Regions from separate parts of the Lysobacter sp. H23M47 genome, predicted to be linked through region 2. Evidence: riboswitches for the same ligand, from Rfam matches in the RefSeq annotation. Region 2 holds a riboswitch; the other holds the start of a gene.
What was found. A riboswitch is a leader RNA that binds a small molecule or an ion and turns the genes downstream of it on or off. The one in region 2 is predicted to bind cobalamin.

Region 1 (7,866 bases), 1.2 Mb from region 2:
CCGCGCGGCTGTCGACGACGCCGACCTGGCCGCCGGCGATGAGCCCGGCCAGCACGCGGTCGCGCGACCGCTGCGGAGGCTGCTCGAACGCGGCGATTACCCCGGCCTCCCCACAGCGCGCGCCTTCGGCCAGGAACGCGCCGGCCAGGATGCTCTTGCCCGATCCGGACGGTCCGGCAACCAGCAACGAATACCCTCGGGGCAGGCCGCCGCCCATCATCTCGTCCAGGCCCGGTACGCCCATGAGCGCGCGCGGTTGCAGCAACTGCCGCTCGACGTCGCCGGCTAGTGTCAGGGCGCGCGCGGGCGCGAACACCTTCACCCCAGCCGCGGAAATGCGGAACGTATGGAGGCCGGGCAACGAGGGGTGCCCGCGCATCTTCCTGATTTCCACCTTGCGCACCATGGAATTGCGCTGCACGCTCTGGTGCAGGCAGATCATGCCGTCGGCCACGGTGAAAACGGGATTGGCTTCCGACTCGATGGAATACTCGCCGATCAGGAAGGTGGTCGCCTGCCAGCTCGTCATCAACATGCCGAGCTGCTGGATGAACCGCTGCAGGTTGTTGCTCGATCCGTCCGTGAGCGTGCCCACCTGCGCGACGGAGCGAAACGAATCGACGAAGACAAGCGAGGGGTTGTACTTTTCCACCTCCAGCACGATCCGGTCCAGCACGTGGTCCAGATCGTTCGACAGCACCTCGTCGGAGAGGTTGATGAAGTGGATCGATTGGCCGATGGCGTCGCTTTGGAAGAAGTCGAACTGCTGCTGGTAACGCAGCATCTTCAGTGGCGGCTCGCCCAGCACGGTCAGGTACAGCACAGGGCGCTCGGGCGTCGCCAGGGCAAACATGATCTGGTGCGCCAGCGTGGTCTTGCCACTGCCCGGGTCACCGGCGATGAGGTTGAACGAGAACTCGGGTATGCCGCCGCCGAGTACTTCGTCCAGGCCGGGCACGCCCGTTGCCAGGGCTTTGATGGGCGATTGGGTCTTCATGGTCATCTGTCCGGTACGTCGGTGTCGCTTGAGTGATTCGCCCACACGGAACGAAGCAATTGCTCGGTGAGCGGGAGCCCCACCAGGGTGACGATCAGGTCGTAGAAGGTTTGCAGCAGCGCCTCGCCGACGGTGAGCGCGTCGGCATGGCTTTGGTGGGCGAGCATGTCGCGCAGAGCGTCGAAGTGTGCGTCTGCATCCATCTGTGGACCTGCCGGGGTGCGCGCCAGAATGGGGCGTAGCGAGGGGGTCAGGTAAAAGCTGCGGCGGATCAGCAGCAATACGCCGTGTGCATCCAGTGTCGGCGACATTGTGGCCTCGATCTCGCGCAGTATCGAAATCAGGACATCCGCAACGCGTGCCGGGTCCGCACTTTCCCCGACCCTTGCGGATAAGGTCTGCGACAACCACGGATTGGAATGAGGCACTTGATCCCGCCGGGCAGGCTTGGCGACGACCGGCTAATCGATCGTCATGCGTTGCCGCCTGTTGAACGCGTCGACGCCTGTTGCGGTGCGCCCGACACGTTGTGAACCTGCAGCATAGGGCATCCGCATCCCCACGGCGCAACCAAGGCTCGAGCGCCGTCGGTGCCCACAAAAAGAAGCCGGCGGGATATTCCGCCGGTTCCACTGTCGCAGCAGCGTTCGAGTCGCAGCGCCTGGGTACTTACTGGCGCGGCGTCCAACGCAGGGTCAGGTGCCATTCGCGACCGGCCTGGTGGTAGTAGGCGGCGGTGCGGTAGTCGCGATCGAACGCATTGGCCAGTTTGGCCTGCACGCTCAGCGCATTGGTGAGCGCGTACTCGGCGCGCAGGTCGAGGGTGGCATAGCCGGGAAGTGGCACGGTGTTGGCGACATCGTCGTGGCGCGAGGCTTCCGCGATGCCGGTCAGGCCGAGGCGCAAGCCGCCGAATGCGCGGTCCAGCGATGCGCGCGCGCTCTTGCCGGCACGGCGCGGCAACTCGTTGCCGTCCTGGAAGCCGCCGCTGCGGTTCTCGGTATCGACGACGCTGAAGCTGGCATCGACCTTCCACTCGGCGACCTCGCCGCGGACGCCCAGCTCGGCGCCACGCATGCGCGCGCGGTCCACGTTGCCGGGCAGACCGATGGCGCCGTCGAACGCGATCAGGTTGTCGACCCTGGTGTGGAACGCATCCAGGTCCACGTTCCAGCCGTGCCCGCTCCAGCCCAGGCCGATCTCGGCGGTCTCCGACTCCTCGGGCACCAGGTCGGGGTTGCCGAAGTAGGGGTAGTAGAGATCGAGGAAGTTGGGCGCCTTGAACGCGGTGCCCCAGCCAGCCTTGATGCGCCAACCGCCGGCGATGTCCATGCCCCAGCCCAGGCCGCCGGTGGTGTGGCCGCCGAACTGGTCATTGTCATCGCGGCGCACGCTGGCCTCCAGGCGATGTGCGCCGAGGCGGGACTGGACGTGGGCGAAGGCGGCGCGGTTTGACCGCGAATCGACCTCGTAGGCAGTGTCGCCGGAGACCTGGTCACGCGACCAGTCCGCGCCCAGCGTGAGCACGTGGGCGGGGGCGAGGGTCAGGTCGGCCTGCAGCGTCGCGCTGTCGCGATCGGTGCTGAAGCCGCCCATGAAGGCCTCGTCCTTGTACTGGTCGGAGGAGTCGACGTTGCGGCCGGCGGTCAGGCTCAGCTTCGCGCGCTCGCTGGCCTGCCACGACAGGTTGCCGCCGACGACCTGCTGCACGGTCTCGGCGTAGTTGGTGTAGTCGCCGTCGTACTCGTTCTCCCCTTCGCTGCGCATGGCGTGCAGTTGCAGCTGCCAGGCGTCGTTGAAGTCGTAGCCGCCGCGCAGCGAGATCGCATTCTGGATGTAGCCGTCCTTGTCAGGCTCGGGCGCCGCAAGGCCGCAGCCACCGAACGGGCTGGGCGCGGGGTCGCAGGCATTGAAACCCTCGGTGCGCTGGAAGGCGTAGTCCGCGCCGAACCAGCTGCGTTCGGTACGCCCGCCAAATCCGGTACCGAACTCGTGGGCGCCGTTGCTGCCGCCACCCACGTGCATGCGTGGGGCGAAGCCGCCGTCGCCGTCGCGGCGGGTAAAGATCTGGATGACGCCGCCGATCGCGTCGGCGCCGTACAGGCTGGAGCGCGGCCCACGCACGATCTCGATGCGCTCGATCAGCTCGATCGGCAGGTTCTGCCATGCCGCAAGTCCCGACGTCGAGGAGCCGATGCGCACGCCATCCACCAGCACCACGGTGTGGTCCGAATCGGCGCCGCGCAGGAACAGGCTGGTGAGTTTGCCCGCGCCGCCCTGGTTGGAGATCGAGATGCCCGCGCGGCCGCGCAGCAGGTCGGGAACTGATTTGGCCTGGCTGCGTTCAATGGCCTCGCGGTCGATGACTTCCACCGGTGCCAGGACATCGGCAACCGGATTTGCAGTGCGGGTCGCGGTGACCACGACCTGGTCCAGGTCGGTCGCCTGCATCAGCGGTCCGGGCGAGGGTGCTGCGTTGGCGGCGGTGGCAAATGCCGCTACGGCCAGGCCGGCCGCAACGGCTGCGGCAAGCGGGGTGGGGGTGGATCGCATGGGTGGTTCTCCTTGCGCATGCCCCTCCGTCCCCGGGGTGGCGATGCGTTGCATTGCGGGAGTCGCAACGCGGGAACCGGGCAGCAGGCGGGCGCAGGGCGCAATCTCGCCGCCGCCATGCCCTCCGCATCGCAACCAGTCGACTTCGTGGCCGGTCTCCGGACTTGCGGGGCGTCAGAACCACGACACCAACCACGGCGCCTTCCCATGCCGGAGCACAGTGGCGGTGAGCCGTGACGGGACCTGCCAATGTGGCCGATCCCCTCGCTTACCGTTGCGGGGGCAGTGCCGGCATGGCCGCTTTGGCGACGTCACCGGCTTCCCGTTTCAACCCGTTGGCATGACGCCGTGAGGTCACCTCGAAGCGGGCGCATTGTACGCCATCGAGCCGGCACTCAGTCGGATTCGTGATCGTCCGGGCGCGGCGCGACGGTGTCGGCGGTCAGCACGGTGGTGGTGACCGGTCCTGCGGGGGGCGCATGGCGCGGCGGTGGCAGCTCGTCGATGGCGGCTTCCGCGGCAGCCACCAGTTCGCTGCGACGCTCCTGGGACACGTCCTGCCAGTGGCAATCCTGGAGCGCGCCTTCGATCGAATAAAGCAGGTTGAGCGTGGGCCGGAAGCCGGCGCGCTTGACCCGCATGAAGGCCTCGACGGGGCCGGCTTCCACCAGGTCCCCGCGCGTGCGCAAGCCGACCTGGTGCAGCCACGCAGCGGATTTGGGCCCGATGTTGCGCAGCTTGTCCTTCAAGCCAGCGAGTCCACGAACACGGCGGCGAGCGTCTCCAGCCCGTGCTGGTCATCGGCGTCGAAGCGGTTGAGTTCGGGGCTGTCGATATCGAACACGCCAATCAACTCGCCACCCGCGACCAGCGGAACGACGACCTCGGAGCGCGACGCGGAGTCGCAGGCGATATGACCGGGGAAGGCGTCGACGTCGGCAACGCGCTGGGTCTGCCGGGTGCTTGCCGCGGCGCCGCAAACGCCCTTGTTCAGCGGAATGCGAACGCATGCCGGCTGGCCCTGGAACGGCCCGACCACGAGTTCGTTCCCGTCATGGAAATAGAACCCGACCCAGTTCAGCGCGGGCAGCGCGTGATAGACCAGCGCGGACAGGTTGGCGGCGTTGGCAATACGGTCGCGTTCGCCGGCGAGCAGGGATCGCGCCTGCGACGCCAGTTCGGCGTATTGCTCCGGCTTGCTGCCGGAAAGCGTGGTGGCTGTGAACATGGCCGCCAGTCTAGCTGACAATAAAAAACCCGGAGGCTTGCGCTTCCGGGTCTGTCTTCCCGCCGGGGCGGAAAAGAGGCCAGTCTTACTTGGCCTTGGATGCCTTGCTCGCGTTCTTGGCGAACGACTGGGTCTTCTCGTTGACCGCATTGGCGACCTGCTCGGCGCTGGACTGGGCGGTCTTGGCGGCCGAGGCAAGCTGCGACTTGCTGATGTCGGCGATCTGCTCGTTGGCCTTGCTGCTGTGCTCCATCACCTTCTGGGTGACGGCGACGCCGCGCTCGAGGTTCTCGCGCGCAACCTGCACGCCCTTGGGCCAGATGTTCTTCATGCCATCGGCATCACGCACTTCGGCGGCTTCGCCGAGGAAGGCGAACGTGGCGTTGGCGCGGTCCTGGATGGCGGCCAGCTGCAGGGCGAAGATCGACTCGGTGCTCTCGATCGCCAGGCGATTGACCTGGGCGGCAGCATCGGCGAATTCGCGGGTAGCGGCGGCAAACTGCTCGTTGAACTGGGTGTACATGACGGACTCTCCTGCTGATCTCGACAAGAGGTTTGTCGATTTGTGCGTTGCAGCATATCGCGCCTTATGGTGCGATGCAACATATAGCGTTCAGGTCCGTTCAGCAAGGGTTTCAGCGGGTGTCGGCGAACACGCAGGAGCGGTCAGCCGCGGTAACGACAGCCCGAGGTGCAGGTCTCATTCACGACCACTTCACTGAGCAAGGGCAGTGCCGGCTTCAGGCGGTCCCAGATCCACAGCGCAAGACGCTCGCTGGTCGGGTTCTCCAGCCCCGGCACCTCGTTGAGGTAGTGGTGGTCAAGCTGGTCATAGAGCGGCTGGAACGCGGCCTTGATGTCGGAGAAATCCATGATCCAGCCGGTGTGCTCCCCGGGCTCGCCTTCCACGTGGACCTCGATACGGAACGAGTGGCCGTGCAGGCGCGCGCACTTGTGGCCTTCCGGCACGTTGGGCAGGCGGTGCGCCGCCTCGAGGGTGAAACTCTTGAAGATGTTCATGGTCCCCATTGTATCGGCACGGCGTGGCGCGCCCGGTGCCACGAGCTGAATCAGCAGCCCTGGCGATTCGTCGCCAGCGTGGTGTGGTGGCAAGATGGAGGGACATGGAAACCCAATCCAAGCCGACGCCGGTCATCGACCTGGCCTCGCTGCGCCACGGTTGCGCCCAGTGTTCACTGCGACAGCTCTGTCTGCCGGCAGGAATCGGTGCCACCGACCTGCAGCAACTGGACGAAATCGTGAAACGCCGGCGCCCCGTCGGGCGCGGCGAACTGCTGTTCCGCGCCGGCGACCGGCTCGGCGCGGTGTACGTCGCCCGCAATGGGGCCTTCAAGACCGTCAGCACCAGCGCGGAGGGCGATGCGCAGGTCGTCGGCTTCCATATCGCCGGCGAGCTGATCGGTCTGGATGCGCTGGGCGAGGGGGTCCACCGCTGCGACGCGGTGGCCCTGACCGCGGCCAATGTGTGCGAGGTGCCGTTCGAGCAGTTGACTGCCGTGGCTGCCCAGGTGCCAGGTCTGCAGCAGCAGTTGATGCGGGTCATCGGCCACAGCATGGCGCGTGATCAGGATCATCTGCAGATGCTGGTCAGGCGCCAGGCCAACGAGCGCATTGCGCTGTTCCTGGTCGGCCTGTGCGAGCGGCTGCGCAACATCGGCGAATCGGCCACCCAGTTCCGGCTGCCGATGAGCCGCGAGGACATCGCCCACTTCCTCGGACTGGCGCTGGAAACGGTCAGCCGTGGCTTCAGCCGGCTGCAGGACGATGGCGTGATTGCCGTGGTCGGGCGCAAGGTGGAAATCCTCGACGCCGTGGAGCTGCAGCGACTGGCGCAGGGTGGGGAGCTGCCGTGTGCGGTGAAGCGCGGCGCGACGGGCTGAATCGACTGCACCACCCCGTCGCGCGGGCATTGCGCGTGGGCGTTGTCCCGGATAGCTACACGGTGCGCGGCAGGCAGCCCAGCGCGCTCAGCAGTCCGTGCAGCGCCGGCACCTGCATCAACCAGGGCGAGGCGATGGTGAGCAGGCCGGCGGCAAGCACGAGCAGGCCGGCGCCCAGGCGCCATCCACCGCGCTGTAGACGCTGGCCCAGGCGCGCGCCCGACCAGGTCAGCGAGACCATCAGCGGCAGTGTGCCCAGGCCGAAGGCGGCCATCGTCAGCGCGCCGTTGCGCGCGTCGGCCTGCAGCCATGCCGCGGCGAGCATGGTGGTGCTCAGGCCGCACGGCATCCAGCCCCACAGCATGCCCAGGCCGATCCGCTTGGCACTGGTGTTGGCCGGCAAAAGGCGGCGCTGCAGGGGCCGCAACGTCGCCCATAACTTGCCGGTGCCCGGGCCTGACAGGAATGCCAGGCGCCCCTTGCGATCCAGCAGGCGGATGGCCACCACCACCAGCACCAGGCCAACCCCGGCGCGTAGCGCCATCGCGAGCCAGTCCAGCCGCGCCAGATCCAGGATGCCGTGGCCGAAGCCACCGACCAGCGCACCGGCCAGGGTGTAGCCGAGGACGCGGCCCAGGTTCGGTTCGACCGCGTATTTCCAGCTCGCCCGCGGTCCCATCGCCGAGAAGCCCGTGGCGATGCCACCGCACATCGCGGCGCAATGCACGCCGCCCATCAGCCCGGTCAGGAGGGCGGCGCCCAGCGTCAGCCAGTCCAGCGGCATCGTCAGTCGTTCCGGCCCTGCGGGCGTGCATCCACTTCGGCGCCGTGACCGGTCGCCGGCGCTGGCGCGGCAGGCGAGGTCTCCGCGCCGGGCGGATCAACCTTGCTGGCCCGCGGATCAAGCACCGGGCGGTCGTGCTCGTCCTCACGCAGGATATCCAGCGCAGGGGTATCCATGTCCTCGAACTGACCGCGCTTGACCGCCCATATGAAGGCCCACAGCGCGAGACCCAGGCCGAGCATGCTGACGGGAATCAGGAACAGCAGGATATTCATGATCGACCCTCCGCGGCCGTCAGTCGCGAGCGGGGCAGCGTCGGCGCGGCGGCCGGCGCGCGGGTCAGGCGCAGTGCGTTTGCGGTCACGATCAGGGAGGACACCGCCATGCCCAGCGCGGCGATCCA
Region 2 (7,866 bases):
GGTTGACCGCGGTATGGAAATCGACCTGCTCGGAGCGGGCGGTGACCACCGTGCAGCGGGCGTAGCGTGAAGCAGCGATAAAGGCGGCCTTGTCCATCCAGGCCAGTGCCTGGCCGCCGAACAGCGTGCCCAGGTGGTTGGTGTGGTCGGGGAAGACGATCTCGGTCATGCGCGCTTGGGTGGCGGGCCTGGTCGCGAAGTCGCCGGGCTGTGAACCCGGGAGCGAAGGGTTGGCGGCATCCCTGCCGCCGATCGGGTCGGTCCGTCTCCCCCTGTGGACTCCGCCACCTGTCGATGACCGTCCTGTCATCCCGTGGCTCCCTGCCGGTCCCGGCATTCCCTCGCCGGACGGCGCCTCCCTGTCGCCGATGCCGGCCCCATCCGTGGGGCGCGCGCATTCGTGGATCTTGTCGATGACTCTGGCATGAGGTTTGTGAAATGCATGGACAGAAGTCTCAAAATGCGGCGTCGAACGCCACCTCGCCCTCAACACCGACCTGATAGGCCGAGACGCGACGTTCGAAAAAATTGGTGACTTCCTGCACATCCTGCAGGGCCATGAAGCCGAACGGATTGGTCGCGCCAAAGTGCCGCGGCATGTCCAACTGGCCCAGGCGCTGGTCGGCGCAGTACTCCAGGTACTGGCGCATGTCCTTCAGCGAAAGCCCGGCCACGCCGCCGGACAGCGTGTCGCTGGCGAACTGCATCTCGCACTCCACCGCCTCGGTGAGCATCTCCACCACATCGCTCTGCAGGTCCTCGTCGAACAGGTCCGGCTCCTCTTTGCGTACGGTGCGGATGACCTCGAAGGCGAACTCCATGTGGCAGCTCTCGTCGCGGAACACCCAATTGGTGCCCGAGGCCAGCCCGTGCAGCAGCCCGCGCGAGCGCAGGTAGTAGACGTAGGCGAAGGCGCCGAAGAAGAACAGGCCCTCGATGCAGGCGGCGAAGCAGATCAGGTTGAGCAGGAACTGGCGCCGCTGCGCACGCGTCTCGATGCGCTTGAGGTCCTGGATGGAGTCGATCCACTTGAAGCAGAACTCGGCCTTGGCACAAATCGAGGGGATGTTTTCCACCGCGGCGAACGCCTGCGTGCGGGCCTTGTCGTCGGGCAGGTAGGTGTCCAGCAGGGTGAGGTAGAACTGCACGTGCAGCGCCTCCTCATACAGCTGGCGTGAGAGGTACATGCGCGCTTCGGGCGCGTTGATGTGCTGGTAGAGGTTGAGCACCAGGTTGTTGGCGACGATCGAATCGCCGGTCGCGAAGAACGCGACCAGTCGCTCGACCAGATGGCGCTCGGCCGGTCCGAGCTTGCCGCGCAGGTCGTTGACGTCCAGCGAGAAGTCGACTTCCTCCACCGTCCAGGTGTTGCGGATCGCATCGCGGTACATCGCGTAGAACTGCGGGTAGCGCATCGGGCGCAGGGTGAGGTCGAAACCGGGGTCGAGCAGGTGTTGGGTGGTCATGCGGATTCCTTGCAGATGCGGAGGGTGCGACCTGGCCTACTGGCAGGACTCGCAGCTCTCGGGGTTTTCCAGCGAGCAGGCGATCGCGTCGGCGTCTGGCGTCGGTGCGGAGGCGGGCGCCGGGGCGCTGACGGTGGACTTGGCGATCCGGGTCGCCGGCCGCGAGCGCAGGTAGTAGGTCGTCTTCAGGCCCTGCTTCCAGGCGTACATGTACATCGACGCCAGCTGGCCGATGTTCGGGCTCTCGATGAACAGGTTCAGCGACTGGCTCTGGTCGATGAAGGCGCCGCGGTCGGCCGCCATGTCGATCAGCGAGCGCATCGGCAGCTCCCAGGCAGTGCGGTAGACCTGGCGCAGCGTGTCCGGGATCGCCGTGATGCCCTGGATCGATCCGTCGGCCATCTTCACCGCGTCGCGCAGCTCCGCCGTCCACAGGCCCAGCGTCTTGAGCTCCTCGACCAGGTACTTGTTGATCACCAGGAAGTCGCCCGACAGGGTTTCGCGCTTGAACAGGTTGGACACCTGCGGCTCGATGCACTCGTAGCAGCCGGCGATCGAGGCGATCGTTGCGGTCGGCGCGATCGCGATCAGTAGCGAGTTGCGCAGGCCGTGCTCGCGGATGCGCGCGCGCAGCTCGTCCCAGCGCGCCGGATCGGACGGCGTAACATTCCACGCGTCGAACTGCAGCTCGCCGACCGAGGCGCGGGTGTCGCCGAAGGACGGGTGCGGCGTCTGCTCCACGGCCAATTCGCAGGAGGCGGACAGGGCGTGGAAATAGATCTCCTCTGCGATGCGCTGCGACAGCTCGCGGGCCGGCTCGGAATCAAACGGCAGGCGCAGCTTGAAGAACACGTCCTGCAGGCCCATCGCGCCCAGTCCGACCGGGCGCCACTTCAGGTTGGCGTGGCGGGCGGTGTCGATGGGGTAGAAGTTCAGGTCGATCACGCGATCGAGCTGGCGCACGGCCAGGCGCACGGTTTCGGCCAGCTTGTCGAAGTCGAACCGGGCCAGGTCGCCGGCGCTGCCGTCCTGCACGTGGTGGGCCAGGTTGATCGAGCCCAGGTTGCAGACCGCCGTCTCGTCCTGCGAAGTGACCTCCAGGATCTCGGTGCACAGGTTGGACAGGTGCACCACGTTGCCCTCGCGCAGCGTCTGGTTGCAGGCGCGGTTGGACTTGTCCTTGAAGTTCATCCAGCCGTTGCCGGTCTGGGCCAGCGTGCGGATCATGCGGGTGTACAGGTCGCGTGCCTTGACCTGTCGCGTCGCCAGCCCGGCCGCTTCGGCGACGCGATAGGCCTGATCGAAGGCCTCGCCGAACAGGTCGGTCAGCTGGGTGCCGTGGCGCGCCAGCACGGCCGGATCGAACAGCGACCACATCGCGTCGGCCTCGACCCGGCGCATGAATTCGTCGGGGATCCAGTTGGCCAGATTGAGGTTGTGGGTGCGCCTGGCATCTTCGCCGGTGTTGTCGCGCAGCTCCAGGAACTCCTCCACGTCGGCGTGCCAAGGCTCCAGGTAAACGCACGCCGCGCCCTTGCGCTTGCCGCCCTGGTTGACCGCCGCCACCGAGGCGTCCAGCGTTTTCAGCCACGGCACGATGCCGTTGCTCAGGCCATTGGTGGATCGGATCAGCGAGCCGCGCGAGCGCACCCGGCTGTACGACAGGCCGATCCCGCCGCTGAACTTGCTCAGCTTGGCCACGTCCATGTAGCGCCGGTAGATCGCCTCCAGCGAATCCTCCGGCGAGTCCAGCAGGAAGCAGCTGGAGAGCTGCTCGTGGGTGGTGCCGGCGTTGAACAGGGTCGGCGAGCTGGGGATGTAGTCCAGCTGGGCCATGCGACGGTACAGCGCCAGCGCGTCGGCAACGTCCTCGCTGAGCGCGCAGGCGATGCGCAGGAAGAACTGCTGCGGCGTTTCGATGACGGTGCGCGCCGTGGGGTGGCGCAGCAGGTAGCGGTCATACACAGTGCGCATGCCGAAATAGTCGAAACGGGCGTTGAGGCCGGTGTCGATCGCGTCGTTGAGCTTGCGCGCGTTGGCCTGCACGAAGTCCATCAGGCGCTGGTTGATCAGGCCCAGGTCGAAGCCGCGCTGGACGGACTGCGAGAACGCGTTGATGTCGATCGCCGCGACCTCCTTCTCGATGACGCCGGCAAGCAGGCGCGCGGCGAGCCGTCCGTACTCGGGCTCCTCGGCGGTGAGCAGGGCGGCGGTGCGGATCGACAGTTCGTCCAGCTCCGACGTGGTCGCGCCGTCGTACAGCCCGGAGATGGTGCGGGTGGCCACGCGCATCGGGTCGACCGCGTAGAGGTCCTGGCTGCAGCGGGCAACCGCGCGCACGATCTTGTTGAGGTCCACCGGCTCGCGGCCGCCGTTGCGCTTGGTCACCTGCATGCTCATCGCAGTGGCCGGCGGGGTGAGCGAAAAGCCCGGTGAGGCGTCCGGCTGGGCGGCGGTTGGCTCCACGTCGGCGTTGGGCGCCGCGAGGGTGTCGGGCTCCGCGGGTGCGGTGGCGAGGTCTGGCTGGGTCATCGAACAGCTCCGGTGCAGGGCGCACGGTCGTCGCCCTTCCCTCGAAGGTCGACGCGCGGAAGCAGTCCACGACACCGGCACCGCGGACAGGCGGCGTCGGACGGCGCGGCCATGCCCCCGCGGGCATCGGGTTTTCGTGAGGAGATCGCGGTGTCGTGCGGCGTCGATCCGACGCGCTCCCACCCGCCGCGTGGACGTGTGGCGACACCGGCCGTCTTCCCCCGAAGACTCGCAGGCCGGTCACCGCGCGGTGTGCTTCGCGCGGCTGTCGGCAGGTCTTCGGGCTCTGGACGCGGATGGCCGTGACCGGCCTTCCACCTACTGGTCGTCGCTTCCCAGGGCAGGGCGCCCCAGTGCAATGACGACGTTCGTTTCCAATTACCGCTGCGGGGCAGCGCCGGATTCCCACCGGCTTCCCGTTTTAAGCCAACCGCGAGGTCGGCACCGACGGGCACAACATAGTGGGGGCGACTGGATCCGTCAACACGACATGTGGGGTTTGGGCACGAATCAGTCGATCCGAGCACGCTTCCAATCGCCGCCCCGGCCCGCGACAATGCCGTCCTTCGCCAGCCGGCCATCGCGCCAGGAGTCTTCCGTGTCCATCCTCCGTATGTCCGACCTCGACCTTGCCGGCAAGCGCGTGCTGATCCGCGAGGACCTCAACGTGCCGATCGATGACAACGGTGCGATCACCTCCGACCAGCGCATCACCGCCGCGCTGCCGACCCTGCGCCTGGCGCTGGAGAAGGGCGCAGCGGTAATGGTGATGTCCCACCGCGGTCGTCCCACCGAGGGCCAGTGGAGCGAGGCGGATTCGCTGGCGCCGGTGGCGGCGCGGCTGTCGGACCTGCTGGGCATGGATGTGCCCCTGATCAAGGACTGGCTGGACGGCGTCGAGGTCGCCCCCGGCCAAATGGTGCTGCTGGAAAACTGCCGCATGAACGTCGGCGAGAAGGCCGACGACGAGGCGCTCGCCAAGCGCTATGCCGCGCTGTGCGATGTGTTCGTGATGGACGCTTTCGGTACCGCCCATCGCGCGCAGGCATCCACCCATGGCGTGATCCGCCAGGCCAAAGTCGCCGCCGGTGGCCCACTGCTGATGGCCGAGCTGGACGCGCTGGGCAAGGCGCTGCACGAACCTGCGCGGCCGCTGCTGGCCATCGTTGCCGGCTCCAAGGTCAGCACCAAGCTCGAACTGCTGTCCTCGCTGGTCGGCAAGGTCGACCAGCTGATCGTTGGCGGCGGCATCGCCAATACCTTCATCGCCGCGATGGGCCACGGGGTTGGCAAGTCGCTGGTGGAGATGGACCTGCTGGACACCGCCCGCCAGATCATCGACGACGCCAAGGCCCGCGGCGCGGACATTCCGCTGCCCAGCGACGTCGTGGTTGCGCCGGCCTTCGCCGCCGACGCCCCGGCCACCGTGAAGCCGGTGGACGCGGTCGGCGCCGACGACATGATCCTCGATATTGGGCCCGACACCGCCGCGCGCTACGCAGCGATGATCGCCAAGGCCGGCACCGTGGTCTGGAACGGCCCGGTGGGCGTGTTCGAGTTCGAGGCCTTCAGCCACGGCACGCAGACGCTGGCCGAAGCGATTGCCGACAGCGCGGCGTTCTCCATCGCCGGTGGCGGCGACACCCTGGCCGCAGTCGACAAGTACGGCATCGCCGATCGGGTGGACTACATCTCCACCGGTGGCGGCGCGTTCCTGGAGTTCCTGGAAGGCAAGGAGTTGCCGGCCGTAACCGCGCTGCAGGCGCGCAACTGAGCGATCCGGTGCCGCACCCCAGCCATATGCCGGGCGACGACCGGGCGAAGCCCACCCTGTTCTTCGACATGGACGGCACCCTGATCGACTCGGCGGTCGGCATCACCCGCTGCGTCGCCCACGCGCTGACACAGATGTCGGTGCCGGTGCCGCCGCAGGCCCAGCTGCGGCGCTGGATCGGCCCGTCGCTGCGGACCAGCTTTACCCCGCTGCTGCACGACCCGCTGCTGGTTGAGCGGGCCGTCGAGCATTACCGCGTGCGTTTCGAAAGCCATGGCTGGGCGGAGCACGAGATCTATCCCGGGATTGCCGAGGTGATCGAGAATCTGCACGCCGCCGGTCATCAGTTGGCCGTCGTCACCGCCAAGAACGAGCCGCACGCGCGCAAGATCGTCGAACACCTGCCGTTCGGCCACCTCTTCGATGACGTCATCGGAGCAACCGTCGATGGCCGGATCAGCGACAAACCCGACCTGATCAACGAGGCCCTGAGGCGCCTCGATCTAGCGCCGGAACAGTGCTGGATGATCGGCGACCGGCACATGGACATCGAAGGCGCCCGCCACCACGGCATGCGCAACATCGGGGTGCTGTGGGGCTTCGGTGGCGAAGCGGAACTGCGCGCATCCGGTGCCGGGCACCTTGCCCGATCGCCGGCCGAGATCCCCACCTTAATAGCGGGCTGAACCGGCGCAACGACGGAGTCCGGGCGGGGGGCGGCACCGACGATGAGCGATGTATCCCGATCGTGCTAGCGTCCACGGCTTGATCTTCAGGGAACCCAATTCAATGGCCGCGCTGCTGCGACGTACCAAGATCCTCGCCACCCTTGGCCCCGCCACCGACGCGCCCGGAGTGCTGGATGCGCTCATCGCCGCGGGGGTGGACGTGGTCCGGCTCAACTTCTCCCACGGCGACCCGGATTCCCACCGCTCACGCGCCGAAGCGGTGCGGGCCGCCGGGCAGCGCCTGGGACGGGAAGTCGGAATCCTGGTCGACCTGCCCGGTCCGAAAATCCGCATCGGCCACTTCGAGGAGGGCAAGGTCGTGCTGAGCGCGGGCGATCGCTTCGACCTGATCGCCCGTGAGGACGCCGCGCCCGGAACCAACCGCGAGGTCGGCGTCAGCTACCTCGGCCTGCCCGGTGATGTCGCGCCCGACGACGTGCTGCTGCTGGATGACGGCATGATGCAGTTGCGCGTCACCGCGGTCGACGGACAGCGCATCACCACCCAGGTGCTCAACGACGGCGAGCTGTCGGACCGCAAGGGGCTGAACAAACAGGGCGGCGGACTGTCACTGGGTGCGCTCACCGCGCATGACGCGGAGCTGATCGAGATCGCTGCGCAGATGGACGCGGACTTCATCGCGGTCTCGTTCTGCCGCACCGCCGAGGACATGCACCAGGCACGTCGCCTCGCCCGCGCCGCCGGCAGCGACGCCTACCTGGTGGCCAAGATCGAGCGCGCGGAGGCGATCGAGAACCTGGGCGACATCATCGATGCCAGCGACGTGGTGATGGTGGCGCGCGGCGACCTGGGCGTGGAGATCGGCGATGCCGAACTGCCCGGTTTGCAGAAGAAGATCATCCGCGAGTCGCTGGCCCGGCACCGGGTGGTGATCACGGCTACCCAGATGCTGCAGTCGATGGTGGAAAGTCCGATCCCGACGCGGGCCGAGGTGCTGGATGTCGCCAACGCGGTCATCGATGGCACCGATGCGGTGATGCTGTCGGCCGAGTCCGCCGCAGGCCGTTATCCCGTGCGCGCGGTTGAGGCGCTGGCGCGGATCTGCCTGGGCGCCGAGCGCCAGTTCGACCACGACACCGACTTCGAGGCCGCGCCGCGCAACCTGCAGCGCGCCGATCAGGCCATCGCGATGGCGGCGATGTTTGTCTCCGAGCACATCGGCGTGCGCGCCATCGTCGCGATCACCGAGTCCGGCGGCACCGCTGGGTTCCTGTCCCGGTTCCGCTCGCCGGTGCCGATTTTCGGCCTGTCGCGCCACCCGGGCACCCGCCGCAAGATGGCGATGATGCGTGGCGTGATCCCGCTGGATTTCGACAGCCGGGGCATGGACACCCGGGACGCGGTG

Region 1: it holds a riboswitch for cobalamin, as region 2 does, so the genes downstream of both, btuB (TonB-dependent vitamin B12 receptor) here and INQ43_RS03630 (ribonucleoside-diphosphate reductase subunit alpha) in region 2, are expected to answer to the same signal.

Annotation. Positions count from the first base shown of each region.
Region 1 is NZ_CP063658.1:2,427,369-2,435,234, reverse strand. Features, by position in the region: gene INQ43_RS11005 (ATPase domain-containing protein) at 1-997, opposite strand, end outside; gene INQ43_RS11000 (hypothetical protein) at 1,000-1,425, opposite strand; gene btuB (TonB-dependent vitamin B12 receptor) at 1,667-3,550, opposite strand; cobalamin riboswitch at 3,682-3,927, opposite strand; gene INQ43_RS10990 (TfoX/Sxy family protein) at 3,946-4,299, opposite strand; gene INQ43_RS10985 (GAF domain-containing protein) at 4,296-4,778, opposite strand; gene INQ43_RS10980 (phasin family protein) at 4,864-5,301, opposite strand; gene queD (6-carboxytetrahydropterin synthase QueD) at 5,445-5,798, opposite strand; gene INQ43_RS10970 (helix-turn-helix domain-containing protein) at 5,903-6,679, shown strand; gene INQ43_RS10965 (sulfite exporter TauE/SafE family protein) at 6,735-7,463, opposite strand; gene ccoS (cbb3-type cytochrome oxidase assembly protein CcoS) at 7,466-7,738, opposite strand; gene INQ43_RS10955 (heavy metal translocating P-type ATPase) at 7,735-7,866, opposite strand, start outside.
Region 2 is NZ_CP063658.1:810,212-818,077, forward strand. Features, by position in the region: gene INQ43_RS03620 (acyl-CoA thioesterase) at 1-169, opposite strand, end outside; gene INQ43_RS03625 (ribonucleotide-diphosphate reductase subunit beta) at 456-1,466, opposite strand; gene INQ43_RS03630 (ribonucleoside-diphosphate reductase subunit alpha) at 1,503-3,866, opposite strand; cobalamin riboswitch at 4,251-4,462, opposite strand; gene INQ43_RS03635 (phosphoglycerate kinase) at 4,597-5,772, shown strand; gene INQ43_RS03640 (HAD hydrolase-like protein) at 5,799-6,458, shown strand; gene pyk (pyruvate kinase) at 6,562-7,866, shown strand, end outside.